4 regions of the Pseudomonas sp. PSE1(2024) genome follow, and region 2 is predicted to be linked to each of the others. Evidence: predicted binding sites of a transcription regulator. Region 2 holds the regulator's gene; each other region holds the start of a gene.

Region 1 (7,402 bases), 920 kb from region 2:
CCATCGGTTTCTCGCTGATGGCCTGGGAGCTGGTCGCCTACGACCAGGACAGCGGCGAACCGATTCGCGGCGCTGACGGGTTCATGCGCAAGGTCGGCCGGGGCGAGCGAGGCCTGTTGCTGGCGCGGATCGACGACAAGGCACCGCTGGATGGCTACACCGACCCACAGAAAACCGCCAAGGTTGTGCTGCAGGACGTGTTCACCAAGGGCGATCGCTTCTTCAACACCGGCGATCTGCTGCGCAACATCGGTTTCGGCCACGCACAGTTTGTCGACCGTCTCGGCGACACCTACCGCTGGAAGGGCGAGAACGTCTCGACCACCGAGGTCGAGAATCTGCTGCTTCAGCATCCGCATATTTCCGAAGCGGTGGCCTATGGCGTGGAAATCCCCAACACCAATGGCCGCGCCGGCATGGCGGCGATCACCCCGGCCGAGTCCCTCGCGACCCTGGATTTCGCCGAACTGCTGGCTTTCGCCCGCCAGCGCATGCCGGCCTACGCAGTGCCGCTGTTCTTGCGGGTCAAGGTGAAAATGGAAACCACCGGCACCTTCAAATACCAGAAAACCCGCCTGAAAAACGAAGGCTTCGACCCCGGCCAGACGGGGGATGACCCGATTTATGCCTGGCTGCCGGGGACCGAAACCTACGTGCAGGTTACGGATGAAATCCTTGCGGACATCCGGGCAGGCAAGTTCCGTTATTGATATTGGCTATCGGCGGTCTTGGAAAAAAGGGGATGACAGCTATCGCCGCGCTCGGGAAACTATCGGTTTTCCGATTGACCGAAAGTGGAGTTGCCCCATGTCCGACCAAAGCCGTCAGATGACCCCCGAAGAAGCTGCCGAATTCACCGAGCAGGTATTCAACAAGGCGCGCGAGGGCGATGCGGTGATGCTGGATCGCCTGATCACTGCCGGTCTGCCGGTGAACCTGACCAACAGCAAGGGCGACACCCTGCTGATGCTCGCCAGTTACTACGGGCATGTGGACGCGGTGCAAGTGCTGCTCAAGCACAAGGCCGATCCGGAACAACGCAACGGCAACGGCCAGAGCCCGATTGCCGGCGCGGCGTTCAAGGGTGATCTGGCCGTGGTCAAGGCATTGGTTGCCGGTGGCGCGCAGATCGAAGGCGCCTCGTTCGACGGCCGCACGGCGTTGATGATGGCGGCGATGTTCAACCGCGTTGAAATCGTCGACTTCCTGATCGACCAGGGCGCCGACCCGAAAGCCAAGGATGCCAACGGCATCACCGCGCTGGACGCGGCCCGCACCATGGGCGCTGTCGACACTACTGCGCAGCTGGAAAAACTGCTGGGCTGAAGCCGCTGGCCGGAACCCGCTCTGTGGCGAAGGCGAGAATGCGCTATCCTTCGCGCCCTCAAAATTCCCTTCGCCACAGGATCCGCCCCCATGAAAGCCGCACTCGCCGAACTCATCAGCAAAATCAGCTCCGGCTGCATGGGCGACGACGAGATTCAGAAGGTCGCTGACGAAGCGGCACAGGCCTACGCCGATGCCGACGCTTTTCTGACCGCCAACCCGGACATCAACTACGACGACACTTTCCCGATTCCGCTGGGCGAGTGGGTCGTGGTCGGCAGTCTGCCAGAGACCGTGCTGTTCCAGGCCGACACCTACGCCGACCTGTTCGCGCAGATCGTTGCCTCGTTCGGCCCGGGCGTCGAGTTCAACCTCAAGCCCAAGCAACTGGCCAAGACCGAGGCGCTGACCGCGCTCAACCGCATCCAGGTGCAGATGAGCAGCCTGAACAAGGAAAACGGCGGTTACACCCTGATGAACTTCAGCCAGTTGCTCGACGACGAGCTGCAAGTGGTGCTGGTCTACGGCAACGACGTGCCGCGCGTACTGGAACTGTGCGCCGAAGTCGGCATTGCCGCCGCGCCGTCGCTGGAAGCCCTGAAGATCGCCGTTCACGTCTGAGCGCAATAAAAGGGAACCCTGTGCGCGACCGTCTATCCTAAAAGTGCATGCCACTATTCTGGAGCGACACCATGGGTTCCACGTTCAACGGCCTGGTCGGCCTGATCATTCTTGCGCTCGACATCTGGGCGATCATCAATGTGCTGAAAAGCGGCGCCGAGACCGGGATGAAAATCCTCTGGGTGCTGCTGATCATCCTTCTGCCGGTGCTGGGCCTGATCATCTGGGCGATTGCCGGGCCGCGGGGCAATGTGCGGATCTAGTTTCACAACTGAACAGGCTCTTTCCTGTGGGAGCGAGCTTGCTCGCGAAGGCGATTTTTCATTCAGCAAATGTGTTGAGTCGGATGGCCTCTTCGCGAGCAAGCTCGCTCCCACATTTGCCTTTCTGCGGCTTCAAAATGTCGTCTGTCAGAGGAAGGTTCGACCTGTCATCTTCGGCAACGTAGAATGCGCGCCTTTCCCGGGCAATCGAACCTGACGATTGGCGCCCGCGCATTCATCGGAGCACTTCACCATGACCGTCACCAAGACCAGCGAATACCTGGAAACCCTCTACGAAGGCTACGGCCAGCGTTTTCGCATGGAAAAACTGCTGCACGAAGTGCGCACCGAACACCAGCACCTGGTGATCTTCCAGAACCCGCGCATGGGCCGGGTGATGGCGCTGGATGGCGTGATCCAGACCACCGAAGCCGATGAATTCATCTACCACGAAATGCTCACCCACGTGCCGATCCTCGCCCACGGCACCGCCAAGCGCGTGCTGATCATAGGCGGCGGCGACGGCGGCATGCTGCGCGAAGTGACCAAACACGCCAGCGTCGAGCACATCACCATGGTCGAGATCGACGGCACCGTGGTCGACATGTGCAAGGAATTCCTGCCGAACCACTCCAAGGGCGCCTACGACGATCCACGCCTGAACCTGGTGATCGACGACGGCATGCGCTTCGTCGCGACCACCACTGAAAAGTTCGACGTGATCATTTCCGACTCCACCGACCCGATCGGCCCGGGCGAAGTGCTGTTCTCGGAAAACTTCTACCAGGCCTGTCACCGCTGCCTGAACGAGGGCGGCATCCTCGTGACCCAGAACGGCACGCCGTTCATGCAGATCGAAGAAGTGAAAACCACTGCCGGCCGCCTGCGCAGCCTGTTCCCGGACTGGCACTTCTATCAGGCGGCCGTACCGACCTACATCGGCGGTTCGATGACCTTCGCCTGGGGCTCGACCAACCCGGCCTACCGCAAGCTGAGCCGCGAAGTCCTGCAACAGCGCTTCATCGGCAGCGGCATCGTCACCCGCTACTACAACCCGGAAATCCATATCGGCGCCTTCGCCTTGCCGCAATACGTGCTGCAAGCGGTGAACAAGCCAAGCAACGACTGATCGTTCGCGGGTCAGAAAAAGCCGAGGCCGGTGTGCGAAAACACGCCGGCCTCGGCTTTTTTCATGTTGCATCGGTGTAAACCTTTTGAACGATCAATCCTGACAAAAGTCGAGATAGGTGTAAGCCCATTTGCGGGTTTGATCGAGGAGGCTCCGATGTCAAAGTGGAAAGTCACTTTCGTGGACGATCATGGTGAAACGATCGACGAAGTCTTCGAGTGCGAGGAATGCCCCAGCCATGAACGGGCAGCCCGCCTCATCAAGGAACGGTTGCTGCCAGTCGCCGCCGAGCTTGACCTGAACGATCTGGAAGGGCGCACCGCCGATGCCGGCGTGAAAAGCCTGAAAACCCAGAACAGCATCGAAATCCGCAGCATCACCCCAATCTGAATCTTCATTTTCTTCATGTACCAGGCCTTGGCAGCGGCTCTATCTTGGGGCTACTCTGCAAGCGAGATCAGCGAACGGATCGCTAAGGTCTGGTCTTGTCAGCTACATGCTTGTTTCCCGCCGGCAACGCGGTTGCCGTAAGCACCCGGGCCCGTTGGGCCAGTGCAGGGAATACGGAAAGTCTATCCATCTATGCGAGGGGGACGATTCATGAGCACAGCCTATCAAGAAGACATCAGCAGCAGCGTGCTGCGCCGCATGAAAGAAGGCGGTTTCGATTTTTCCCGATTCCATCCCATCGAGTTCTACGCCATTTTCCCGGACGAGGAGCGGGCGCGCAGGGCGGCAGGCAAATTTCGCGGTGAATCCATCAATGCCCAGGTCAGTGCGCGCGACGACGGCGCCTGGTCTCTGGAATTGAGCAAGGTGATGTACGCAACCTACGACGACATTGGCGATTTCGAGCAGGGCTTTTCGGCGGTGGTCGAGCCCTTGGGCGGCATCATCGAAGGCTGGGGCGTGAAACAGGAGATCCGCAACCGGCACCGTTTGAACTGATCACTCTCGCAACACGTCTAGCTACGGCTGACCTTCGGGTCGGCCGTTGTCGTTTCTGCCGCCCCGAAAGCGCATGGCAAAACCCTGAAACAAGAAACCGGCGCAAAAAAAAGCCACCTGAAAAGGTGGCTGAAAGGGAAGACCGGAAGGAGAGGAAACCGGTCAGGGTTACGGCCGGGAGGGCTGCCGAGGCAAGCCGGATCAGTGAGGCTGCGTACTTCGTCAGCGACGTTTTTGCAGCGGATGCGCGGATTATCCGCAGCCGGCACCGGGCAGTGAAATCAACTCTGACTATGCTGGTGATAGGCGACGGGACTGCGTCGCAATGAAGCGGGGGCGATCAGGTTGGGGCATTTGCCGCACAGGAATGGTGCGGTGTGTGTGGCGTGAATATCCAACCGATTGAAATCAAAGCGTTTATGCCGATGGCACGGGCCTTGCGAAGGCCTGTATGTCCGGGGTGACAAGGAGTACGGCATGATCCGCACCTATTTTGATGAAATGTACGATGCCGGCGGCCAGGTTCGCCCGCATTATCGGGAGTTTGCCCGCTGGCTGGCCGAAACGCCTGACGAACTGCTGGCCCAGCGGCGGCGCGAGGCCGATCTGCTGTTCCATCGTGCCGGGATCACTTTCACGCTCTACGGGGACGAGCAAGGGACAGAACGCCTGATTCCCTTCGACACCATTCCGCGCAGCATTCCCGCCAGCGAGTGGCGGATCGTCGAGCGCGGCTGTATTCAGCGGGTCAAGGCGTTGAACATGTTCCTCGCCGACCTTTACCACGAGCAGCGCATCATCAAGGCCGGGATCATTCCCGCCGAACAGGTGCTGGCCAACGAGCAATATCAGTTGGCGATGCAGGGACTGGATCTGCACCGCGATATCTATTCGCACATCTCCGGCGTCGATCTGGTGCGCGACGGCGACGGCACGTATTACGTGCTCGAGGACAACCTGCGCACGCCGAGCGGCGTGAGCTACATGCTCGAAGACCGCAAGATGATGATGCGCCTGTTCCCCGAACTGTTCGCGGCCCAGCGCATCGCCCCGATCGACCATTACCCGAACCTGCTGCTCGACACCCTGAAAAGCTCAAGCCCGATCGACGACCCGAGTGTGGTGGTACTGACACCGGGACGCTTCAACAGCGCGTTTTTCGAGCATGCGTTTCTCGCCCGGGAAATGGGCGTGGAGCTGGTGGAGGGTGCGGACTTGTTCGTGCGCGACGACAAAGTCTTCATGCGCACCACCGACGGCCCGAAAGCCGTGGACGTGATCTACCGCCGGCTCGACGACGCGTTCCTCGATCCGCTGGCCTTCCGCCCGGATTCGATGCTGGGCGTGCCGGGACTGTTGTCGTCGTATCGCTCCGGCAACGTGGTGCTGGCCAATGCCATCGGCACCGGAGTGGCGGACGACAAATCGGTGTATCCGTTCGTCACCGAGATGATCCGTTTCTACCTCGACGAAGAGCCGATCCTGAAGAACGTGCCGACCTGGCAATGCCGCAATCCGTCTGAACTTTCCCATGTCCTGGCCAATCTTCCGGATCTGGTGGTCAAGGAAACCCAGGGCTCCGGCGGTTACGGAATGCTCGTCGGGCCGGCGGCGACGACCGCGGAAATCGATGCGTTCCGCGAGCGGATCAAGGCCAAGCCCCACGCGTACATCGCGCAACCGACGCTGTCGCTGTCGACCTGTCCGACCTTTGTCGAAAACGGCATTGCGCCGCGCCATATCGACCTGCGCCCGTTCGTATTGTCCGGTCGCGAAACCCGGGTCGTGCCCGGCGGTTTGACCCGTGTCGCCCTGCGTGAAGGCTCTCTGGTGGTGAATTCATCCCAGGGCGGCGGAACCAAGGACACCTGGGTGGTCGAGGATTGAAGGAAGCCTGCCATGTTAAGTAGAACTGCCTCGGATCTGTACTGGATGTCGCGTTACCTGGAGCGGGCGGAAAACCTCGCACGGATGCTCGATGTCAGCTATTCGCTGTCGCTGATGCCGCAGGACGGCCGTGGCGACGGTCTGCACGAACTGGCGATGCCGCTGTTGATCACCGGCACGCTGGACGATTACCTGGAACGCCACGGCGAGTTGCATGCCGAGCGACTGCTGCACTTCTTCGCCCTCGATGCGGCGAATCCGGCGAGCATCTATAGCTGCCTCGGCGCGGCGCGAGCGAGCGCCCACGCGGTGCGCGGGCGAATCACTGCCGACATGTGGGAGAACATCAACGCCACCTGGCTGGAAATTCGCGGGATCGCCAATCAGGGCCTCAGCCGCTACGGCATGAGTCGCTTCTGCGAGTGGATCAAGGAGCGTTCGCACCTGTTCCGGGGTGCGTCCTACGGCACCATCATGCGCAACGACGCGTTTCGTTTCATTCGCCTGGGTACGTTCATCGAGCGGGCGGACAACACCTTGCGCCTGCTCGATGCTCGTTACGAGATGGCCGGCGATCAGGCCGAAGCGGTCAGCGACGGCACCGCTCACGCCTATTACCAGTGGAGTGCGCTGTTGCGGGCGCTGTCATCGTTCGAGGCCTACACCGAGATCTATCGCGATGCGCCGGGCGCCCGGCATGTCGCTGAATTGCTGCTGTTGCGTGCTGACGTGCCGCGTTCGCTGCGGGCCTGTACCGAAGAAATCGACCAGATTCTCGCGCAATTGCCGGGGGCCAACGGTCGTCCTGCGCAACGACTGGCGGCGGAAATGGATGCGCGTCTGCGCTACACCGGCATTCAAGAAATTCTCGAGGAAGGGCTACACGCCTGGCTCACCGAATTCATCCCGCTGGTGCGCCAGCTGGGCAACGCCATTCACAGTTCCTACCTGGAGGCCGCATGAGACTTTCCATCAGCCACGAGACCACCTATCACTACGAAGATCAGGTGCGCGCGAGCATCCAGTACCTGCGCCTGACACCCCACGACAGCGAGCGTCAGCATGTGCTGAGCTGGCAGCTCGACCTGCCGCGCCCGGTGCGCGCCCAGCTCGATCCGTTCGGCAACATCCTGCATGTGCTGACCATGGACGAGCCCCACGAAGCGATCATCATCGGCGCCCGGGGGCAGGTCGATATCGACGAGTTGCGCGAAGCCGAGCACGAGAG
Region 2 (7,402 bases):
TCAGCACCTGGCCAAGGCCTATAAAAGCCGCCAGGTCGTGCGCGACGTCAGCCTGTCGATCGACAGCGGTCAGATCGTTGGCCTGCTCGGCCCGAACGGCGCCGGCAAGACCACCTGCTTCTACATGATCGTTGGCCTGGTCCAGGCCGATCAGGGTCGCGTACTGATCGACGACCTGGACGTCAGCCACCAGCCGATGCACGGTCGCGCCAAGGCCGGTATCGGCTATCTGCCGCAAGAAGCGTCGATCTTCCGCAAACTGTCGGTGGCCGACAACATCATGGCCATCCTCGAGACTCGTCAGGAGCTCGACAAGGCCGGCCGTCGCAAGGAGCTGGAAAGCCTGCTGCAGGAATTCCACATCAGCCACATCCGCGACAACCTCGGCATGAGCCTGTCCGGTGGTGAGCGCCGCCGCGTGGAAATCGCCCGCGCACTGGCCACGGCACCGAAGTTCATCCTGCTCGACGAACCGTTCGCCGGTGTCGACCCGATCTCCGTGGGCGACATCAAGCAGATCATTCACCACCTCAAGGCCAAGGGCATCGGCGTTCTTATCACCGACCACAACGTCCGTGAGACCCTGGATATCTGCGAAACCGCCTACATCGTCAACGACGGCCAGTTGATCGCCGAAGGCGACTCCGCGACCATCCTCGCCAACGATCTGGTGAAGGAAGTCTATCTGGGTCACGAGTTCCGCCTGTAAGCACGACGGCATTCGGCCAGCCGTCCGGGTGCTGTAACGTTGAAGCGCCTTTTTATACGCTTTTATTGTTACAGCGCTCTAGGCAAACACGACAGTTTCAGGCATATAATTTGCTTAAGTTTGGCGCTCCGGCGCCCTGTAGTGGATGGCGCATAGCGCCGGCGAATAAGGTGTTAAGCCCCTGCCATGAAACCATCGCTAGTCTTGAGAATGGGCCAGCAGCTGACGATGACACCGCAGCTGCAACAGGCCATCCGCCTGCTCCAATTGTCGACCCTGGATCTGCAACAGGAAATCCAGGAGGCTCTGGAATCCAATCCGATGCTCGAACGCCAGGAAGACGGCGACGACTTCGACAACTCCGATCCCATGGCCGACAACGCCGAACAGAAGCCCAACACCGAGATCCAGGAACCCTCCTATCAGGAGACCGCGCCGACAGTCGATAACCTCGAAGACGGCGAATGGAACGAGCGAATCCCCAACGAACTGCCCGTCGACACCGCCTGGGAAGACGTCTACCAGACCAGCGCCAGCAGCCTGCCCAGCAGCGACGATGACGAGTGGGACTTCACCACCCGCACCTCCGCCGGCGAGAGCCTGCAAAGCCACCTGCTGTGGCAGTTGAACCTGGCACCGATGTCCGACACCGATCGCCTGATCGCCGTCACCCTGATCGATTGCATCAACAATCAGGGCTACCTCGACGAAACCCTCGAAGAAATCCTCGACGCCTTTGATCCGGAGCTCGACATCGAGCTGGACGAGATCGAAGCCGTCCTTCACCGCATTCAGCAATTCGAACCGGCCGGCATCGGCGCACGCAACCTGGGCGAATGCCTGCTGCTGCAATTGCGCCAGCTGTCGGCCAAGACCCCTTGGCTGGCCGAGGCCAAGCGCCTGGTCACCGATTACATCGACCTGCTCGGCAGCCGCGATTACAGCCAGCTGATGCGCCGCATGAAGCTCAAGGAAGACGAGCTGCGCCAGGTCATCGAACTGGTGCAGAGCCTCAACCCGCGCCCCGGTTCGCAAATTGAATCCACCGAAGCCGAGTACGTGGTGCCTGACGTCATCGTGCGCAAGGACAACGAGCGCTGGCTGGTCGAGCTGAATCAGGAGTCGGTGCCGCGTCTGCGAGTCAACGCCCAGTACGCCGGTTTCGTGCGCCGCGCCGACACCAGTGCCGACAACACCTTCATGCGCAATCAGTTGCAGGAAGCCCGCTGGTTCATCAAGAGCCTGCAGAGCCGCAACGAAACCCTGATGAAAGTGGCTACCCAGATCGTCGAGCATCAGCGCGGCTTTCTGGAGTACGGCGACGAAGCCATGAAGCCGCTGGTGCTGCATGACATCGCTGAAGCCGTGGGCATGCACGAGTCGACGATTTCCCGCGTGACCACGCAAAAATTCATGCATACCCCACGGGGCATATATGAACTGAAATACTTTTTCTCCAGCCATGTGAGCACCTCCGAAGGCGGTGAATGCTCGTCCACGGCGATCCGCGCGATCATCAAGAAACTGGTTGCCGCGGAAAATCAGAAAAAGCCGTTGAGTGACAGCAAGATCGCTGGTTTACTGGAGGCACAAGGCATTCAGGTGGCTCGCCGCACCGTCGCCAAGTACCGCGAATCCCTCGGGATCGCGCCTTCGAGCGAACGCAAGCGGTTGATGTAAGCCACGTTACAGCGTTCCAGTGGCAGGCTCTTCGGCCTGCCGCTTTATGCACTGGCAACGAAGGAGAAGCTGTATGCAAGTCAACATCAGTGGACACCAACTGGAAGTTACCCAACCTCTCCGTGAGTACGTTGAGCAAAAGCTCAAGAGGCTTGAGGGACATTTCGACAAGATCACCAACGTGCAAGTCACGATGTGCGTCGAAAAGCTGAAGCAGAAAATCGAAGCCACGCTGCATATTCCCGGCAACGAGGTCGTCGCAAACGCGGAACATACCGATATGTACGCTGCGATCGACGCGCTGACCGACAAGCTTGATAAACAACTCAAAAAGCATAAGGAAAAGACCCAGAGCCTGCTTCAGGGCGCTACCGGTCGATAACCCCCACCCCCATGATCCGACTTGAAAGTATCCTGACCCCCGGCCGTTCCATGGTGAACGTGCCGGGCGGCAGTAAAAAGAAAGCCCTCGAACAAATTGCCAACCTGATCGCCCGGGAAGTCCCGGATCTGGAGATGCAAGATGTCTTCGAGGCATTGATTGCCCGTGAAAAACTGGGTTCCACCGGTTTTGGCAACGGCATCGCCATTCCTCACTGCCGCCTCAAGGGCTGCGAAGCGCCGATCAGTGCGCTGATGCACCTTGATGCTCCTATCGATTTCGACGCTATCGACGGCGCGCCTGTGGACCTGCTGTTCGTCCTGCTGGTGCCGGAAGCCGCCACCGATGCGCACCTGGAACTGTTACGCCAGATCGCCAGCATGCTCGACCGCAAGGACGTGCGCGACAGACTGCGCAGCGCGCCAAGCAACGAAGCGTTGTACCAGGTTGTACTGGAAGAACAGAACAGGCCGTAACCATGCGCTTGATCATTGTCAGTGGCCGTTCCGGCTCGGGTAAAAGTACCGCCCTGGATGTCCTTGAGGACAACGGCTACTACTGCATTGACAACCTGCCGGCCGGCTTGCTGCCAGATCTCGCCGAGCGCGCGCTGGTCCACACCGAAATGCTCCAGCCGCTGGTTGCCGTCTCGATCGATGCGCGCAACCTGCCGAGCCACCTGTCGCGGTTTCCCGAGCTGCTTGAGGAAGTCCGCAGCCGGCATATCCAGTGCGATGTCCTGTACCTGGATGCCGATGACGAAACATTGCTCAAGCGTTTTTCGGAAACCCGTCGTCGTCACCCGCTCAGCAATGCCAACCGTTCTCTGGCCGAAGCCATCAACGATGAAACCGCTCTGCTGGGCCCGATCGCCGATCTGGCCGATCTGAAGGTCAACACCACCAACCTCAATCTCTATCAGCTGCGCGACACCATCAAACTGCGCCTGTTGAACCAGCCGGAGCCGGGCACGGCGTTTCTGGTGGAGTCGTTCGGTTTCAAACGCGGCATGCCGGTGGATGCGGATCTGGTGTTCGATGTACGCTGCCTGCCGAACCCGTACTGGAAACCGGAGCTGCGCGCGCAATCCGGTCTCGATCAGCCGGTCGCCGAATATCTGGCGGCGCAGCCGGAGGTCGAGGAGATGTACCAGGACATTTACGCGTATCTGTACAAATGGTTGCCACGCTTTGCGGCGAGCAACCGCGCTTACGTCACCATTGCCATCGGCTGCACCGGCGGGCATCACCGTTCCGTTTACCTGACCGAACGTCTTGGCCAGGCGCTGCAGAAGACCCTGAAGAACGTCCAGGTTCGCCACCGCGACCTCAGCTAAAGGATTCACACCGCGATGCCTGCTCGTGAAATCGAAATCATCAACAAGCTGGGCCTGCACGCCCGCGCATCGGCAAAATTCGTCGGAGTGGCGGGCCAGTTTCCCGATTGCACGATCAGAGTGGGCCGCACCCCGGAAACCACGGTTGACGGTAAAAGCATCATGGCGATGATGATGCTCGCAGCCGGCAAGGGCACCAAGATCCACCTGAGTACCGATGGCCACCAGGAACAGGAAGCCATGGACGCGCTGGTGACCCTGATCAACAACTACTTCGACGAAGGTGGTTGAAAACGCTTGAAGCGAGGGAGCATGCTCCCTCCTCCCGGTTCATCCCAACGCGGTATCCATCACCATCATCAGACAGAAGCCGATCAGCAATCCCAGGCTTGCCAGCTTCTCGTGACCATTGCGTCGCGACTCCGGAATGACCTCGTGAGTCACCACCAGCAGCATGGCGCCTGCCGCCAACGCCAATCCCAAAGGCAGCAACAACTCGGCAAGACTGACCAGCCAAGCGCATAGCAGCGCGAACACCGGCTCGACCAGACCTGACGCGGCACCAATCAAAAACGCCTTGACCCGCGACATCCCGGCACCGGCCAGTACCAGTGCAATCACCAGCCCTTCCGGCACATCCTGCAAGGCAATGCCCATCGCCAGACTGTCTGCGTCCGGCATCCCACCACCCGCCGAGACGCCGACCGCCATGCCTTCCGGGATGTTATGGGCAATGATGGCGAACACGAACAACCAGATCCGTGGCGGAATCACCGGATGCTCGACAGTGCCGATGAGCATTTCCGGCGAGGCACCCGACACCCGGCGATCAACCAGATACAGGCCGAACGCCCCGAGCATGATGCCGAAACAGATCAGGCCGCTGGCGCCCCACGGGCTCAGACCCAGACTTTCGGCGGCGGCGATTCCCGGCACGATCAGCGAAAACGCGGTTGCCGCCAGCATCACGCCGGCGCCAAAACCCAGCAGCGTATCGCCCAGCGCCTGGGGCATGTTGCGGATCACCAGCACCGGAACCGCGCCGAGGGCGGTGCCGAGGGCGCAGATCGCGCCGCCCTGTAACGCTCGCGACAGCCTCGGTTCCAGATTCAGCCATTCCAGTCCGTGGGCGACCAGCAAGGTCATGCCCGCCAACAGCAATAGCGATCCAATTGCGTAACGAAACATACGCCCACTTCCGATCGCCAGTGTTTCAGTGCCCATAGTCAGCCTTGGATTGTTTTTATAGGAGACTTAAACCAGCGCGGCCTGATAGCGCGCAGCGACTTCTGGCCAGTTGATCACGTTGTAGAACGCGCTGATGTATTCCGGCCGACGGTTCTGATAGCGCAGATAGTAGGCGTGCTCCCACACGTCGAGGCCGAGAATCGGCGTGTTGCCGTTCATCAGTGGGCTGTCCTGGTTACCGCTGCTTTCCACCACCAGTTTCTTTTCCGGGGTGACGCTGAGCCAGGCCCAGCCACTGCCGAAGCGGGTCAGTGCGGCTTTGGTGAAGGCCTCTTTGAAGCTGTCGAGGCCACCCAGTTGCTCATCGATCGCCTTGGCCAGCGCGCCGTCCGGCTTACCGCCACCGCCGGGCACCATCACTTCCCAGAACAGCGAATGGTTGGCGTGACCGCCGCCCTGATTGATCACCGCCGCGCGGAGTTTTTCCGGCAGTTGCTGAACACTGGCAACCAGTTTCTCCACCGGCCATTCCGCGAACTCGGTGCCCTCGACCGCAGCGTTCAGGTTATTGATGTAGGTCTGGTGATGCTTGGTGTAGTGGATCTCCATGGTTTGCGCATCAATGTGCGGCTCCAGTGCGTCATAGGCGTAAGGCAAGGCTGGCAGGGTAAAAGCCATTTCAATGGACTCCATGGTGATGTGGGGCAGGCGCGCGGCGCGCATTGCCGGTATCCGGGTGCAGCAAACGCTGGGTGCGCGGGTATTCGCCGTGTTCGCTGATGAAATTGAGCAGCTCGACGTAGGTCTTGCTGCTCTGGCGAAGGGCTGCTTCACGCAGCGCCGGGCGCAGGCGCTCGTCCTGCATGGTCTGCAACAGGCGCTGGTGGATCGCGCAGAGGTATTCGGCGCTCTCCTCCGGCTGATTCAGGCGCAGATGCAGATCCGCCAGGTTGTGGTGGGAGATGACGCAGGCCGCCACCGCTTCGTCGGCATCGGCCCAGCGCTCGAACAACACCTGTGCCAGGGCCAATGCTTGCAGGTAGGCCTCGCGGGCATCGATCAGCTCGCCCAGCATGAAGCAGCGATTGGCCCGTTCGATCGTGCGTTTCCAGTGCTCCATGGTGAACCTCCAAAGCGGTTGCGGTGCTTACACGCCGCCGGCGGTGAGCTTCTCGGGATTGAGCAACTCTTCCAGCTGGCTGCGCGACAGGTCGGTGTGTTCCAGCGCAACGTCGATCACCGGGCGACCCTGTTTGTAGGCCTGCTTGGCGATTTCGGCGGCTTTCTGGTAACCGATGATCGGGTTGAGCGCAGTGACCAGAATCGGGTTGCGCGACAGCGCTTCCTTGAGGCGCGACTCGTTGACCTTGAAGCTGGCAATCGCCTTGTCACCCAGAAGACGGCTGGAGTTGGCCAGCAACTCGATGCTGCTCAACAGGTTCTGGGCGATGATCGGCAGCATTACGTTCAGTTCGAAATTGCCCGACTGCCCGGCGATGGTGATCACCGAGTCATTGCCGATCACTTGCGCGGCGACCATGGCGGTGGCTTCCGGAATCACCGGATTGACCTTGCCCGGCATGATCGACGAGCCCGGTTGCAGGCCTTCCAGTTCGATTTCACCGAGACCGGCAAGCGGGCCGGAGTTCATCCAGCGCAGGTCGTTGGCGATTTTCATCAGCGAAACGGCAGTGGCCTTGAGCTGCCCCGACACGGCTACAGCAGTGTCTTGTGAGCCGATCAGGGCGAACAGATCCTTGCCCGGTGTGAACTGGACGTTGGTCAACTGGCTCAATTGGCGGCTGAAACGCGCAGCGAATTCCGGATGCGCATTGATCCCGGTGCCGACCGCCGTGCCGCCCTGGGCCAGGGATTGCAGGCTTGGCAGCAAATCCTGCAGGTGACCGATATTGGCCTTGAGCTGCTGCGCCCAACCGTTGAGCACCTGGCTCATGCGCACCGGCATGGCGTCCATCAAGTGGGTGCGGCCGGTCTTGACGTGGTGATGGACTTGCTCGGACTTGCGTTCGATCACTTGCACCAGATGCAGCAGCGCTGGCAGCAGTTGTTCATGCAAGGCCAGCGCGGCGCTGACGTGGATGGTGGT
Region 3 (7,402 bases), 1.3 Mb from region 2:
GCATCCCCCATCAGCGCGGCGATACCGTCTCGCTGGTCGAGCGCCAGATGGCCATCCTGCGCGACCGCAACATCGAGATGCGTCACCGTCTCTCGCACTTGATGGACGTCGCCCGGGACAACGATCGCCTGTTCGACAAGACCCGTCGCCTGATCCTCGCGCTGATGGACGCTGCCACTCTGGAAGACGTGGTGATCAGCGTCGAGGACAGCCTGCGCCAGGATTTTCAGGTGCCCTTCGTCAGCCTGATTCTGCTCGGTGACAATCCGGCCCCGGTCGGCCGCTGGGTGACCCACGCCGACGCGCAAACCGCCATCGGCGGATTGCTCACCGAAGGCAAAAGCGTCAGCGGCAGCCTGCGCGAGCATGAACTGGACTTCCTGTTCGGCGAAGAACAACGCAAGCAGATCGGCTCCACCGCCGTGGTCGCCGTCAGCCATCAGGGCATCCACGGAATTCTGGCCATCGCCAGCCGTGATCCGCAGCACTACAAAAGCTCGGTCGGCACACTGTTCCTCAGCTACATCGCCGAAGTCATGGGTCGCGTGCTGCCACGGGTCAACAGCTCCCTGCGCTCGGTACGCTGAGCATGGAACGGCAACTGGACGCTTACTGCGAACACCTGCGCAGTGAGCGGCAGGTGTCGCCGCACACGCTGTCGGCCTACCGACGCGATCTCGACAAAGTCCTCGGCTGGTGCAACAAGCAAAACATCGGCAGCTGGCAGGCGCTGGACATCCAGCGTCTGCGCAGCCTGATTGCCCGTCTGCATGCCCAGGGCCAGTCCTCGCGCAGCCTGGCGCGCCTGCTCTCGGCCGTGCGTGGGCTCTATCATTATCTGAATCGCGAAGGCCTCTGCGATCACGATCCGGCCACCGGCCTGGCACCGCCCAAAGGCGAACGCCGGCTGCCGAAAACCCTCGACACCGACCGCGCCCTGCAACTGCTTGAAGGTGCGGTCGAGGACGATTTTCTCGCGCGGCGCGATCAGGCGATTCTGGAGTTGTTCTACTCCTCCGGCCTGCGCCTGTCGGAGCTGACCGGGCTCAATCTCGATCAGCTCGATCTGGCCGACGGCATGGTTCAGGTACTCGGCAAGGGCAGCAAGACACGCCTGTTGCCGGTCGGCAAAAAGGCCCGGGAAGCACTGGAGCAATGGCTGCCGCTGCGGGCGCTGACCAATCCGGCGGACGACGCCGTATTCGTCAGCCAGCAGGGCCGACGTCTTGGCCCGCGAGCGATTCAGGTGCGGGTCAAACTCGCCGGCGAGCGCGAACTGGGGCAGAACCTGCACCCGCACATGCTGCGGCACTCCTTCGCCAGCCATTTGCTCGAGTCCTCCCAGGACCTGCGCGCGGTGCAGGAATTGCTCGGCCACTCGGACATCAAGACCACCCAGATCTACACCCACCTGGACTTCCAGCACCTGGCGGCGGTCTACGACAGCGCCCATCCACGGGCCAAACGCATGAAAGGCGACGATTCATGAGCATCCAGTTGATCACCTTCGACCTCGACGACACCCTGTGGGACACCGCCCCGGTGATCGTCAGCGCCGAAGCGGTTTTGCGCGAATGGCTGAGCGAACATGCGCCGAATCTGGGCGCGGTGCCGGTGGAGCATCTGTGGTCGATCCGCGAGCGGGTACTGGCCAACGAGCCGGGACTCAAGCACCGCATCAGCGCGTTGCGCCGGCGAGTGCTGTTCCATGCGCTGGAGGAAGCCGGATACGCCCACAGCGAAGCGTCGGATCTGGCAGACAAGAGTTTTGAAGTGTTTCTGCATGCGCGGCATCAGATCGAGGTGTTCCCGGAGGTCGAGCCGATCCTGGAAACCCTCGCCAAACACTACGCCCTCGGAGTGGTCACCAACGGCAACGCCGATGTCCGTCGTCTCGGGCTGGCGGACTACTTCAAGTTTGCGTTGTGCGCCGAAGACATCGGCATCGCCAAGCCGGATGCGCGACTGTTCCATGAAGCATTGCAGCGCGGTGGCGTGAGCGCCGAAGCCGCTGTGCATATCGGCGACCACCCGGGGGATGACATCGCCGGGGCGCAGCAGGCCGGATTGCGTGCGATCTGGTTCAACCCGGCCGGCAAGGTCTGGGAAGCGGAGCGCCTGCCGGATGCCGAGATTCGCAGCCTGAACGAACTGCCTGCCGTGCTCGCCCGCTGGAACAGCCGCGGCTGATTTTCTTTCGCCCATGAAAAAGCCCGCAGCGACGGCGGGCTTTTTCAGCAAGCAAGCGACACGCCTCAGATAGGGCGGCTGCCGTACTTGTTGTCCGGCTTCTTGGGCGGATCGGCGACCACGTTGGCCTCCACTTCCTGCACCTTGCCGCCGCGCGCAAGGAACTCTTCCATGGCCTTGGCCAGGGCATCGCGCTCCTTGTTCTTGGCTTCGATGCTCGGCAACTCGTCGACCGACACCGCAGCCTTGGCCTTGCCTTTGGCAGCCGGGGCCGGCGTATCGTCACCGCCATCGTCTTCAGCAACGTCTTCCGCTGCTGCTTCCAGACCGTCTTCGGCCTCGTCTTCGTCGCCTACTTCGAGGTCGTCGTTTTCCAGATCATCGTCGCTCATGTTCTACCTCATGACTTGCGAAAAGCAGATTAGTTATAGACCAGCTTTGGCGACTGTCGAAAGTCGCCGGAAAAAAATCGGTAACCATTGGTGACCAACGGTTTATGCCCCTTCACCGTGCAAGGTGGCGAGGACTTTACGGGCACCGCCATGATCACGGTGCTCGCCCAGGTAAACGCCTTGCCAGGTGCCCAGTGCCAGTCGGCCCGCCGTTACCGGCAAACTGATCTGACAGCCCAGCACGCTGGCCTTGAAGTGCGCCGGGAGGTCGTCCAGGCCTTCGTCGTTATGCTCATAGCCGTCTGCTCCTTGTGGGATCAGACGATTGAAAAATCGTTCGAAGTCGCGACGTACCGCCGGATCGGCGTTCTCGTTGATGGTCAACGACGCCGAGGTATGCTGCAGCCACAAATGCAACAGACCGACCCGGCATGCCTTGAGTTCGGGCAGGCCGGCGAGCAACTCGTCCGTCACCAGATGAAAGCCCCGGGGCCGTGCCCGCAGGGTTATCAGAGTCTGTTGCCACATACAGTTCTCCGCACGTTCGGGGCGCATTCTAGCGCGCTCTGGAAAAAAACAAAGGCCCTAATATTCCTTCAATGATGTAAGCCTTTGGCCGCAGAAAAACACTCGTCGTAAACACGACCAAAGCAGTACGAAAAATCCTTTCAGCTGTATCAGGGAAGACAAATTCCAGACAAAAAAATGCCCGGCGAGCCGGGCAAGTTTTTTGCGGCGCGTGCTTACAGGTTGTAGCCGCGCTCGTTGTGTTGTGCCAGATCCAGGCCGACCGATTCTTCTTCCTCGGTCACGCGCAGACCCATCACGGCATCCAGCACCTTGAGGATGATGAAGGTGACGATCGCGGTGTAGATCACGGTGAAGCCGACGCCTTTGCACTGAATCCAGACTTGTGCGGCGATGTCGGTGACGGTGCCGAAGCCACCCAGCGACGGTGCAGCGAACACACCGGTCAGGATCGCGCCGAGGATACCGCCGATACCGTGCACGCCGAAGGCGTCAAGGGAGTCGTCATAACCGAGTTTGCGTTTCAGCGTGGTGGCGCAGAAGAAGCAGACCACGCCCGCAGCCAGACCGATCACCAGAGCGCCCATCGGGCCCACGGTGCCAGCGGCCGGAGTGATCGCAACCAGACCTGCAACGACGCCGGATGCGATACCCAGTGCGCTTGGTTTGCCGTGGGTGATCCACTCGGCGAACATCCAGCCCAGTGCAGCAGCGGCGGTCGCGATCTGAGTGACCAGCATCGCCATGCCGGCGGTGCCATTGGCGGCCGCAGCGGAACCGGCGTTGAAGCCGAACCAGCCAACCCACAGCATCGCCGCGCCCATCAGGGTGTAACCCAGATTGTGTGGCGCCATCGGGGTGGTCGGGAAGCCTTTGCGTTTACCCAGCACCAGGCAGGCAATCAGACCGGCCACACCGGCGTTGATGTGCACAACGGTGCCGCCGGCGAAGTCGAGCACGCCCCAGTCCCACATCAGGCCGCCGTTGCCGGACCAGACCATGTGCGCGATCGGTGCATAGACCAGGGTGAACCAGATGCCCATGAAGATCAGCATCGCGGAGAACTTCATCCGCTCGGCGAACGCACCGACGATCAGCGCCGGGGTGATGATCGCGAAGGTCATCTGGAAGGTAATGAAGACCGCCTCGGGGAACAGCGCCGCCGGGCCGGTCAGGCTCGCTGGGGTGACGCCGGCCAGGAACGCCTTGCCGAAACCGCCCACGAACGAGTTGAAGTTGACGACGCCCTGCTCCATGCCGGTGGTGTCGAACGCAATGCTGTAGCCATAAATGACCCACAGGACGCTGATCAGACCGGTAATGGCGAAGCACTGCATCATCACGGAAAGAATGTTTTTCGACCGAACCATGCCGCCGTAGAACAGCGCGAGGCCGGGAATGGTCATGAACAGCACAAGGGCTGTGGAGGTGAGCATCCAGGCGGTGTCGCCGGAGTTCAGGACTGGAGCTGCCACTTCGTCTGCCGCCATGGCCAGGCCGGGCATTACGATAGACAACAGGGCTCCTAGCCCTGCGAATTTACGCAGAGTCATATTGTTTTCTCCTGGGGCGTTGGGTTTGTGGCGGCGTTTAGATCGCGTCGGTATCGGTTTCGCCGGTACGGATGCGGATCGCCTGTTCCAGATTGACCACGAAGATCTTGCCGTCACCGATCTTGCCGGTGTTGGCAGCCTTGGTTATCGCCTCGATAACCCGATCCAGATCCTTGTCGTCGATGGCAACGTCGATTTTCACCTTGGGCAGAAAATCGACCACATACTCCGCGCCGCGATACAGCTCGGTGTGACCCTTCTGCCGACCGAAGCCTTTGACTTCAGTAACGGTAATGCCCTGCACGCCGATTTCGGACAGCGACTCGCGCACGTCGTCCAACTTGAACGGCTTGATGATGGCAGTGACTAGCTTCATGAAACTCTCTCCCGAATTGGTGGACTTGCCCCAGGAAAACAAACCCGACTCAAGTCTAAGCGCAGTGCCTGGCTTTGTAACGCTTCGTTGTCGACGCCAGCTAACCGCTCCAGACGAAACTCCCCGCTCCGTCTGCCGCACTGCATTCGTCACAGCGACTGCATCAGTGCATGGGTCGAAGGTGACTAAGCAGAAAGCTTGCCATCTCGCCAAAAACCACTGATTTCAATCCCTTGGCCGCTGCCGCAGATGCCATCACCCAAATGGCACTCCGGATACGCACAACAACGGTGCGCGGCCGTGCATCCAGTTGCGCGAAAAGCGTGCATCCGTGCCTGCGCCAATGACTATAGACACTGCGTGATACACTGCCGGCCATTGTTTCCAGGACATATCCCATGCTCGCGCCCAAAGACTTCCTCGACGCCCTGAGCGGCACCGCCTCCCGCCTGTTCAGCGGCGACACGCCCTTGCCAAAAGCCGAAATCGAAAGCCAGTTCAAGATGCTGCTGCAAAGCGCCTTCAGCAAACTGGACCTGGTGAGCCGCGAAGAGTTTGACAGTCAGATGGTGGTGCTGGCGCGCACTCGCGCCCGGCTCGAGAGCCTTGAGGCGAAGGTGGCGGAGCTGGAAGCGAAGCTGACGCCGCCGGCTGAGTGAATATTGAGAAGCTAAAACCGCTCCTGCCGAGGCAGGAACGGTTTCCGTCGGATCAATTCCTACAGCGAATTATTCCAACGGTCTCGCAGAATCTCGTACAGGCGAAATGCCCATAGCGCGATCCTGACGAGGCGCCACATATGTTTAAGAAACTTAGACATATTTTGGCCCTCCTTGCGTGGGGCCAAACCTCCGATGCTCTTTCCGGCGTACGAACACTTTCGGGACTACACGTGAGTGTGCCCACCAAGGCGGCCGGGTGTGGATCCCCCAAAAAAGCACCGGCACGGTTCTCACACCGTGTTGGGGGACATGAAATCTTTATGCTCCCGGCCACACTCTGTGAACACTCCATGAGTGGGCATCGTCGCAACGGATGGTATTGCAGCCCCTACAAAATTCATTTAAACAAGTTGTATCAAGGCGTTAAGCGTGTATTCCCGGCATATCAGACACGTCATCTCTCAGCCCTGCCTTGCTGGGAGCCAAGTGATCCTGACGCTTGCATCCAGGAGCAAACCTGCATAACCTCAGCAAACGTGAGTGTGTCCACTAAGGATGCGCAGGCCTTGGCCTCACCGAAGCCTGCAACTAAAAAACCGTCTCCTCAAGGCGGTTTTTTTTCGCCTCGATATATCTGCAACAATCGGTTTTCTGAGGAGTAGTCACAGCAACTGTTCAGCTCCCCGCCGTACGACCTTGGATTCAGATCAAGCGCAATGCGCCAGCCGCTCCAGTTGATCACGGACCGAAGCTCCTCTCTAAACTTCAGCTTTTCGCAAATCGTAAGTCGACTGAAGATTCATCCAGAACTCAGGTGTGGTGTTGAGGTGGATGGCCAGCCTGATTGCCAGATCGGCGCAGATCCTGAGTTGGCATTTCACAAGCTTCTCGATCTCGGTTTCAGGCCAGTTTGTGGGCATGCCCAAGTCCATGACCGTCATGCCCAACGGCTCCATGAATTCCTTATTCAGCACCTCGCCCGGATGAGTCGGGCGCATACCATTGCGGTCCATTTTTCGCCTCCAGAGGCTGCATTGAGCGGCCAAACTGGAGCATCCGACTTTGCGATACAAGACCGTCGAGTCGCTTTCGCTGGCGTCCTACAACTATTAGGGCACGCCCCTACAAAAATCAGCGTCTGCGCCTATTTATGTTGTCCTTACGCCTGCCATTACATTAGCGACACCCATCAGGAAGGAGGTCTCTGTGAAGGATAAAAAGAGAAAGAAAAAGCTACTTCAGGTTGTTGAACTACACCTCGAAGCACTCCGACTGGCTGGAAATTTGTCAGCCATTCAACGGAGGTTTATTGAAGTTGCCGTTACGTGCGGACCTGAGCTTGAGCCAAGTGGTCTGTTAGCGGGCAGAAGATGAACGCATAGGCCCGCACAACCGCTTTCTGATACGTCTTGTAAACCTCTACTCAAACGCTAGAACCTCGCTCAACTACCCTTCAACAACCCGCAGGAAGCGGCCCCTCGATTCAACTCAAGGAACGACCATGTCCCTCGCCATCGTCCACAGCCGCGCCCAGATAGGCGTGGATGCTCCCGCCGTCACCGTTGAAGTCCACCTGGCCAACGGCTTGCCCTCGCTGACCATGGTCGGCCTGCCCGAAGCGGCGGTGAAGGAGAGCAAGGACCGCGTGCGCAGTGCGATCATCAATTCCGGGCTGCAGTTTCCGGCGCGGCGGATCACGTT
Region 4 (7,402 bases), 990 kb from region 2:
CGCCGGCCAGTACCGGCGACAACAGGATGCGGTTGTAGTTGGTGTGCGGTTCGGCGCCGAAGACCGTGATGTCGTACAGCTCGTTGCTCAGCTTGAGCAGTTCTTCCAGGGTGCGGACCCCGGCCATGCCATTGCCGATCATCACCAGTTTGAGTTTTTTCATCAGGTTCTCCGGGAGCATCGGGCTTGCCTCTTGTGGGCAGTCAGGCCTTGCTCGACAAAAATGGCGCAAACAAAAAAGGCGTCCCGCCAGTTACCTAGCGAGGACGCCTTTGTCCTTGTCCCGTTCTCTCGGGAAGCCTGGCCTTCGTCGTTGAAGGTCGGGCTTTATGTCAGTTGAAAACGTTAATGCAGTGGTTGTGCCAAGTCGCGGCGGGCCGCGAATTCACTGGGGTAAAGCTGGAATTGGCCGATGTTCGTTGTGGTTTTTGCACTGAATGGAAGCGGCACGCCCGTTAATGGAGCGCCGCATCAGCCATGAAACAGCAGAAACAGCAGGACCAGATTGCCCAGCAGTGCCAGTAACGCCAGTGTCCGCCAGACCTTCAGCGGCTCACGTTCCAGCAAGGGGCGAGGGCGCACACTCAGGCTGCGGCGCTCACCTTGCTCCAGAATCAGCAACCATTCCTCGGCGGTTTCATAGCGTTGCAAAGGATCGGTCGCCACACCGCGCTCCAGACACTGCGCCAGCCACTCCGGCAGATCCGGGCGATAGCGACCGGCACTCACCGGCACCCCGAAACGCGGGCGCTGGAAGGCTTCGATCTCGCCGTAGGGAAAATGCCCGGTGAGCAAAAAATACAAAGTCACGCCCACCGCATACAGATCCTGTTGTGCGCTGGGTGCTTCACCCTGAAAGGCTTCCGGCGCGATGTAGCTCGGGGTCCCTGGCAAGGTTGACGGTGCGTCCTGCGACAGACCGGGGCAATACGCCAGACCGAAATCCAGCAGACGCAACTCGCCGTCGTCCCCCAGGTGCAAATTTTCCGGTTTGATGTCGCGGTGCAGGATCTGCCGTCGATGCAACAGGCCGACAGCCCGCAGCAGGCGTTCGGCCAGATCCTGCCACTGAGCCAGTGGCAGCGGGCCGCTTTGCTCGAACAACTGAGCCAGGGTCGTCCCCGAGTATTCACGCATCACGTAGTACAAATGCTGACGCTGGCCGGCGCTATGGACTTCAGGGAAGTGCCGCCCGGCGACGCGTTTGAGAAACCATTCCTCCGCCAGCAAGGCCTGACCGGCCTGGGCATCGTCTGCCAGTTGTGCAGGCAAAGTCTTCAACAGCCAGGTCTGGCCCTGACCATCGAGCACGCGATACAGCAATGATTGCTGGCTCTGACCGACGATCCCTTGCACCTGCCAGCCTTCGAATGCCTGACCCGGTTTCAACGGCGGGGGCAGCGGCCACTGCTGCAAATGAATCAGTGCATCGCCAAGGCTGGCCTCGCCGACAGCATCCACTCGCACCAACAGCGCGCTGGCGTTGTCCTGGCTGCCGGCCAGATGCGCGGCGTTGACCAGCGTTTGCGCGGCACTGTGCAGATCCGGCTGATCGCGCAGAATTCCGGCGATGGTGGTATCGCCGAGCGCCGCCCACACGCCATCACTGAGCAGCACGAAACATTCGCCGTCACGCAGTTCGCCATCAAGAAAGTCCAGCACCAGATGCTGATCCAGCCCCAATGCCCGCTTGAGCACATGCTGCATGCCCGGTTGGTCCCAGACGTGATCCTCGCTGATCCGCTGCAAGTTCTCGGCATGCCAGCGATAGACCCGGCAATCACCGACATGCGCCAAGGTAAACCGCCGGCCGCGCAGGACCAGCGCACTGACCGTGGTGAGCAGCGGCTGACCGCCACCGTTGGCCTGCAACCAGCGGTTTTGCGCGAGCAACAGACGATCGAGGGCCTGGGCCACGCTCCAGGTTTCCGGGGTGGCGTAGTAGTCCAGTGCCAGCGCCTGCAAGGTCGAACGCGCGGCCAGCCCGCCATCGGCACACTGGCTGACGCCGTCGGCGATGGCGAACAGAAACCCCTTGCTGGCAGCCAGCGCCGGGGCCGGGGTCACCAGGCGCAAAGCGTCCTGGTTTTCCGCGCGGGGGCCGGTGGCGCTGGCTTCGGCGAAGCTCAGTTGCAGAGCCATTCGGGCCTCAGACCCGGGCAGCGGTCACGGCCGCCGAACCCCAGGTGGTTCTCCAGCGACGTTTGACCCCGTGCAGACCGAACCACGCCAACACGCCAAGGCTGGCGAACAGCCAAAGCGCCAGTTGATAGCTGCCGGTGCTCTGTTTGATCGCGCCCATGCCGGCCGCCAGGGCAAAACCGCCGATGCCGCCGGCCATCCCAATCAGGCCAGTCATCACACCGATCTCGCGACGGAAACGTTGCGGCACCAGTTGGAACACCGCGCCATTACCCGCGCCGAGACCGAGCATGGTGCAGACGAAAAGTGCCAGTGCCGCGTAGGAACTTGGCAGGTTGAAGCCGACCGCTGCGATACAAACTGCGGCCACCGTGTACATCGCCAAAAGCGTGCGAATCCCACCGAAACGATCAGCCAGCGCGCCGCCCAGTGGACGCATCAGGCTGCCGCCGAACACGCAGGCCGCGGTGTAATAACCGGCGGTCACCGGGCTCAGGCCGTATTGATCGTTGAAGTAACCGGGCAGGGCGCTGGCCAGGCCGATGAAGCCGCCGAAGGTCACGCTGTAGAAAAACATGAACCACCAGCTGTCACGGTCGCCCAGGGCCTTGAAGTAGTCGGCCATGGATTTGGCTTTCGGCCGCTCCGGCGCATTTTTCGCCAGCCAGGCGAACAGCACCAGCGTCAGGATCAGCGGAATCAGGGCGAAACCGAATACATTGCTCCAGCCAAACGCCGCCGCGAGTACCGGGGCGATCAGTGCCGCGAACACGGTCCCGGAGTTGCCGGCCCCGGCGATGCCCATCGCCTTGCCCTGATGCTCCGGTGGATACCACTGCGAGGCCAAGGGCAGGGCCACGGCGAACGAGGCGCCGGCCATGCCGAGGAACAGACCGAGCAGCAGGGCCTGTTCGTAACTGTGGATGCCGAGTTTCCAGGCACCGAACAGTGCGCAGATCACGATCACCTGGCCGATCAGCCCGGCGGTCTTCGGCGACAGGCGATCGGCGAGCATGCCCATCGCAAAACGCAGTACCGCGCCGGCCAGAATCGGCGTGGCCACCACGAGACCGCGCTGCTGGGTGGTCAGGTGCAGGTCGGCGGCAATCTGCACCGCCAGCGGGCCGAGCAGGTACCAGACCATGAAGCTCAGGTCGAAATACAGGAAGGCCGCGAACAGGGTCGGGGTGTGGCCGGATTTCCAGAAGCTTTTATTCATCGCGCACCTCAGCTGTAGAGAATCTCGAGAAGGAGTCAGAACCAGCACAGTGGGGCGCCACCACGGCCGCACCACCGGCCCCGGGCTGTGGGGCCAAAACGCAAAAACGCCGCTACCCGGATCGCCGAAAGGGGCGAAGAAGGTGAGCGACGTCTTTGTCGTAGGTGGGGCAACCGCCGTTGGTTACCTGTGGGGATTGCTTAGCGAGATTTGTGCCACATCGATGTGGCTCGTTCCCATGCTCTGCGTGGGAACGCATTCGGTGACGCTCTGCGTCATGCTCTGAAGCGGACGCGGAGCGTCCATGGCTGCATTCCCACGCGGAGCGTGGGAACGATCAAGGCAGGGCAGGGCTTCAGCCAAGCAACTCGCTCATGGCAATGATCTGTTCCGCCACCTGAATCAGTTTCTGCTGGCGGCTCATGGCCTGGCGGCGCATCAGGGTGTAGGCCTCTTCTTCGTTGCAGTCCTTCATTTTCATCAACAAACCCTTGGCCAGTTCGATGCGCTTGCGCTCGGCCAGTTGCTGGTCGCGGGCCTGTAGCTGGGCGCGCAGGGCCTGGTCGCTTTCGAAGCGGGCCATGGCCACGTCGAGAATCGGCTGCAAGCGTTGTGCGTGAATGCCCTCGACGATGTAGGCACTGACCCCGGACTTGATCGCCTGACGCATTACGCCGGGATCGTGCTCGTCGGTGAACATCACGATCGGCCGCGGCTGGTCGCGGCTGACCAGCACCACTTGCTCCATCACATCGCGGCTCGGTGACTCGGTATCGATCAGGATCACGTCCGGACGCACCGTTTCGACGCGCGCCGGCAGGTCGATGGTCAGGCCCGACTCGTCGATCACCTCGAAACCGGCCTCGGTCAGCGCAGCTTTCAGGCGTCCGACTTTTTTTGCGGTGTCGTTGATCAGCAGAATGCGCAGCATGTTCGCGGTCTCCTGTCAGCGGTGGGCGAGAAGGGGCGCGCTGTCGCTCAGCGCGTGGAGCTTGAAGCTCCGGGCATAGGCGGCCGGGTCGCTGCCGTCCCAGATTTTGCCGTCGATCAACTGGCTGCTGCGCATGTCCTTGCCCCAGGCCGCGACGCCCACAGCAGTCGCCGCGTCGCGATAGATCTCCAGTTGCTGCACCTGACGGGCGACGGCGAGGTAATCCGGGTCATCGCGCAGCAAACCCCAACGGCGAAACTGAGTCATGAACCACATGCCATCCGAGAGATACGGCAGGTTCACCGCGCCATCGCCGTGAAAGCGCAGGGCGTGCGGGTCCTGCCAACGGTTGCCGAGGCCATCGTCGTAGTCGCCGAGAAAGCGTGGTTCGATGCAGGAAACCGGGGCGTCGAGGTATTCCGGGGCGCTCAGCAACTGCGCGGTGCTGCGGCGGTTTTCCGGGCTTTCTTCGATGAAACGGCTGGCTTCGAGGATCGCCATCACCAGCGCGCGGGCGGTGTTGGGGTACTGCTCGACGAAGGCGCGAGTGCAGCCGAGGACTTTTTCCGGGTGATCGGGCCAGATGGTCTGGCTGGTGGCCAGCGTGAAACCGAGATCCTGCTGCACGGCGCTGGCCGCCCACGGCTCGCCAACGCAGAGGCCATCGATGCGTCCGGCCTGCAAGTGCGCGACCATTTGCGGCGGCGGCACCACCACGCTGTCGACATCCTGCAACGGATGGATGCCCTGGCTCGCCAGCCAGTAATACAGCCACATGGCATGGGTGCCGGTCGGGAAGGTCTGGGCGAAGGTCAGTTTTGCGCGGGTTTGGTGCACATGGTGGTGCAGCGCTTCAGGACCGGTCACGCCCAGGCCTTGCAAACCGTGGGACAGGTTCAGGCTCTGACCGTTCTGATTCAGGCCCATCAGCACCGCCATGTCGGTCGGCGCGACACCACCGATGCTCAGGTGCACCGCGTAGATCAGACCGTAAAGGCTGTGGGCAGCATCGAGTTCGCCGCTGACCAGATTGTCCCGCAGGTTGGCCCAGGAACTCTGGCGCTTGAGATTCAGGGTCAACCCGTAAGGCTGAGCAAAGCCTTGAGTGGCGGCGACCACCAGCGAGGCGCAGTCGCTCAGGGCCATGAAACCGAGGTTGATCGCGCTTTTTTCCGGGGCATCGCTGCCGTTGACCCAGGCCAGCGGCCCGGCGGAGGTTTGAGTCATGAAAGCCACCCTCAAAAAAAACGTCGTCCCGGGCTTTGCCCGCGCAAAACCGAGAGACGACGCCATTGTCCTTGCCTGCACGCCACCATTGGCCTGCGGGCTGATGTCGAGGAAGGTGCAAGGCATATGCCATGCGCACGGATTTACCCGTGCGCCTCGCGCGGCGGGGCGATGCCCGGCTATAATCGCCGCCTCTTTTCGCCGCCCGAGTCATAGCCGCCCATGTACACCCTGGCCCGTCAGCTGTTGTTCAAACTTTCCCCGGAAACCTCCCACGATCTGTCGCTGGATCTGATCGGCGCGGGCGGGCGTTTGGGCCTCAACGGCTTGCTGTGCAAGGCTCCGGCGTCGCTGCCGGTGAATGTCATGGGCCTGGAGTTCCCGAACCCTGTGGGTCTGGCGGCCGGTCTGGACAAGAACGGCGCGGCCATCGACGGCTTTGCGCAGCTGGGTTTTGGTTTTGTCGAAATCGGCACCGTGACCCCGCGTCCGCAGCCGGGCAACCCGAAACCACGGATTTTCCGCCTGCCGGAAGCCGAGGCGATCATCAACCGCATGGGTTTCAACAACCTCGGTGTGGATAATCTGCTGGCGCGGGTGGCGGCGGCCAAATACAAGGGCGTGCTGGGGATCAACATCGGCAAGAACTTCGACACCCCGGTCGAACGCGCAGTGGATGACTACCTGATCTGCCTGGACAAGGTCTACGCCCACGCCAGTTACGTCACGGTCAACGTCAGCTCGCCGAACACCCCGGGCCTGCGCAGCCTGCAATTCGGCGATTCGCTCAAGCAATTGCTGGCGGACCTGGCCACGCGCCGCGCCGAACTGGCCCTGCGCCACGGCAAACATGTACCGCTGGCGATCAAGATCGCGCCGGACATGACCGACGAAGAAACCGCGCAGGTCGCACAAGCACTGATCGAAACCGGGATGGACGCGGTGATTGCCACCAACACCACCCTCAGCCGCGTGGGCGTCGAAGGCATGGAACACGGTGACGAGGCGGGCGGTCTGTCCGGCGCGCCGGTGCGCGAGAAGAGCACCCACACCGTGAAAGTGCTGGCGTCCGAGCTGGGCGGCAAGCTGCCGATCATCGCGGCGGGCGGCATCACCGAAGGCAAGCATGCGGCCGAGAAGATCGCTGCCGGCGCTAGCCTGGTGCAGATCTACTCCGGCTTCATCTATAAGGGCCCGGCGCTGATTCGCGAGTCCGTGGACGCGATCGCCGCCAAGCGCTGATTGGCGGACATAAAAGGCAGGCATAAAAAAGGGCTCCTCGAAGGAGCCCCTGGGCCGTAGCCCGCCGTCCGGGAAGGACGTGCATGGTGATCAGTGTGTTGCGAAATCAGATTGTCGTGTCGGAATAAGTGCCCTGTGTCAGCCGACGGCGTGAAGTTCGTTGAGTCTGTGGATTCCCGCAGTGCCGGTCATACCGTCCCAGTTGTCGCCGCGTCCTTCTCGCCAGCCGTTGATCCAAGCTTGACGTACCGACGGTAGAGTAAATGGGCAAAGCTCACGGGATTTGCCACCAACGCCATATTGATATCCGCGCAAAAATGCTCTTTCCAACGGATCACGCTTAAGTCTTCTCATAGGGTGTTTCCCTCACTTGTTGACTGTTTTTGTCGCGTCGACCTCAATTGAGGTCTGGCAGAAAAACTCTGCCGTTGGCGGCTCGCTGCCGGCGTGGCGAGCCAAGGCGTTGACGCCGTTGCGACGTCAACCTGTGTCCAGTTCTAACCAATGAGTCACATCGATGGAATGACCGTTTTGTCATAAGGACGTAACGAAAAAGATGCTATGGCCATAAGTAACCGCGTATTTATCCAATGTTTATTGGCCAAACCCCGGTATGATCGGCCCCGCGCTGGATGATGAGG

Evidence for each region. The regulator sigma-54, encoded in region 2, starts transcription at its own class of promoters, with help from an activator protein. The targets are predictions, from matches to a motif close to ANTGGCATNNANNTTGCTNT.
Region 1: the regulator sigma-54 is predicted to act here: its motif matches at 4,712-4,731, upstream of ABTV87_RS08860 (circularly permuted type 2 ATP-grasp protein).
Region 3: the regulator sigma-54 is predicted to act here: its motif matches at 5,226-5,245, upstream of glnK (P-II family nitrogen regulator).
Region 4: the regulator sigma-54 is predicted to act here: its motif matches at 5,634-5,653, upstream of ABTV87_RS09150 (CmpA/NrtA family ABC transporter substrate-binding protein).

The regions. Positions count from the first base shown of each region.
Region 1 is NZ_CP158967.1:1,938,168-1,945,569, forward strand. It holds gene ABTV87_RS08825 (long-chain-acyl-CoA synthetase) at 1-710, shown strand, start outside; gene ABTV87_RS08830 (ankyrin repeat domain-containing protein) at 808-1,326, shown strand; gene ABTV87_RS08835 (hypothetical protein) at 1,417-1,947, shown strand; gene ABTV87_RS08840 (PLDc N-terminal domain-containing protein) at 2,019-2,210, shown strand; gene speE (polyamine aminopropyltransferase) at 2,464-3,339, shown strand; gene ABTV87_RS08850 (hypothetical protein) at 3,496-3,729, shown strand; gene ABTV87_RS08855 (ribonuclease E inhibitor RraB) at 3,940-4,287, shown strand; gene ABTV87_RS08860 (circularly permuted type 2 ATP-grasp protein) at 4,765-6,174, shown strand; gene ABTV87_RS08865 (alpha-E domain-containing protein) at 6,187-7,137, shown strand; gene ABTV87_RS08870 (transglutaminase family protein) at 7,134-7,402, shown strand, end outside.
Region 2 is NZ_CP158967.1:1,019,799-1,027,200, reverse strand. It holds gene lptB (LPS export ABC transporter ATP-binding protein) at 1-709, shown strand, start outside; gene ABTV87_RS04415 (RNA polymerase factor sigma-54) at 896-2,389, shown strand; gene hpf (ribosome hibernation-promoting factor, HPF/YfiA family) at 2,463-2,771, shown strand; gene ptsN (PTS IIA-like nitrogen regulatory protein PtsN) at 2,783-3,247, shown strand; gene rapZ (RNase adapter RapZ) at 3,250-4,107, shown strand; gene ABTV87_RS04395 (HPr family phosphocarrier protein) at 4,123-4,398, shown strand; gene ABTV87_RS04390 (ZIP family metal transporter) at 4,438-5,331, opposite strand; gene ABTV87_RS04385 (superoxide dismutase) at 5,362-5,973, opposite strand; gene ABTV87_RS04380 (hypothetical protein) at 5,975-6,415, opposite strand; gene ABTV87_RS04375 (class II fumarate hydratase) at 6,443-7,402, opposite strand, start outside.
Region 3 is NZ_CP158967.1:6,246,262-6,253,663, forward strand. It holds gene ABTV87_RS28540 (DUF484 family protein) at 1-587, shown strand, start outside; gene xerC (tyrosine recombinase XerC) at 590-1,489, shown strand; gene ABTV87_RS28550 (HAD family hydrolase) at 1,486-2,190, shown strand; gene sutA (transcriptional regulator SutA) at 2,256-2,582, opposite strand; gene ABTV87_RS28560 (secondary thiamine-phosphate synthase enzyme YjbQ) at 2,685-3,110, opposite strand; gene ABTV87_RS28565 (ammonium transporter) at 3,326-4,663, opposite strand; gene glnK (P-II family nitrogen regulator) at 4,701-5,039, opposite strand; gene ABTV87_RS28575 (accessory factor UbiK family protein) at 5,438-5,698, shown strand; gene ABTV87_RS28580 (HigA family addiction module antitoxin) at 6,460-6,714, opposite strand; gene ABTV87_RS28585 (YifB family Mg chelatase-like AAA ATPase) at 7,203-7,402, shown strand, end outside.
Region 4 is NZ_CP158967.1:2,004,966-2,012,367, forward strand. It holds gene nirB (nitrite reductase large subunit NirB) at 1-163, opposite strand, end outside; gene ABTV87_RS09135 (bifunctional protein-serine/threonine kinase/phosphatase) at 472-2,142, opposite strand; gene ABTV87_RS09140 (nitrate/nitrite transporter) at 2,150-3,361, opposite strand; gene ABTV87_RS09145 (ANTAR domain-containing response regulator) at 3,717-4,292, opposite strand; gene ABTV87_RS09150 (CmpA/NrtA family ABC transporter substrate-binding protein) at 4,308-5,519, opposite strand; gene ABTV87_RS09155 (quinone-dependent dihydroorotate dehydrogenase) at 5,742-6,761, shown strand; gene rmf (ribosome modulation factor) at 6,900-7,115, opposite strand.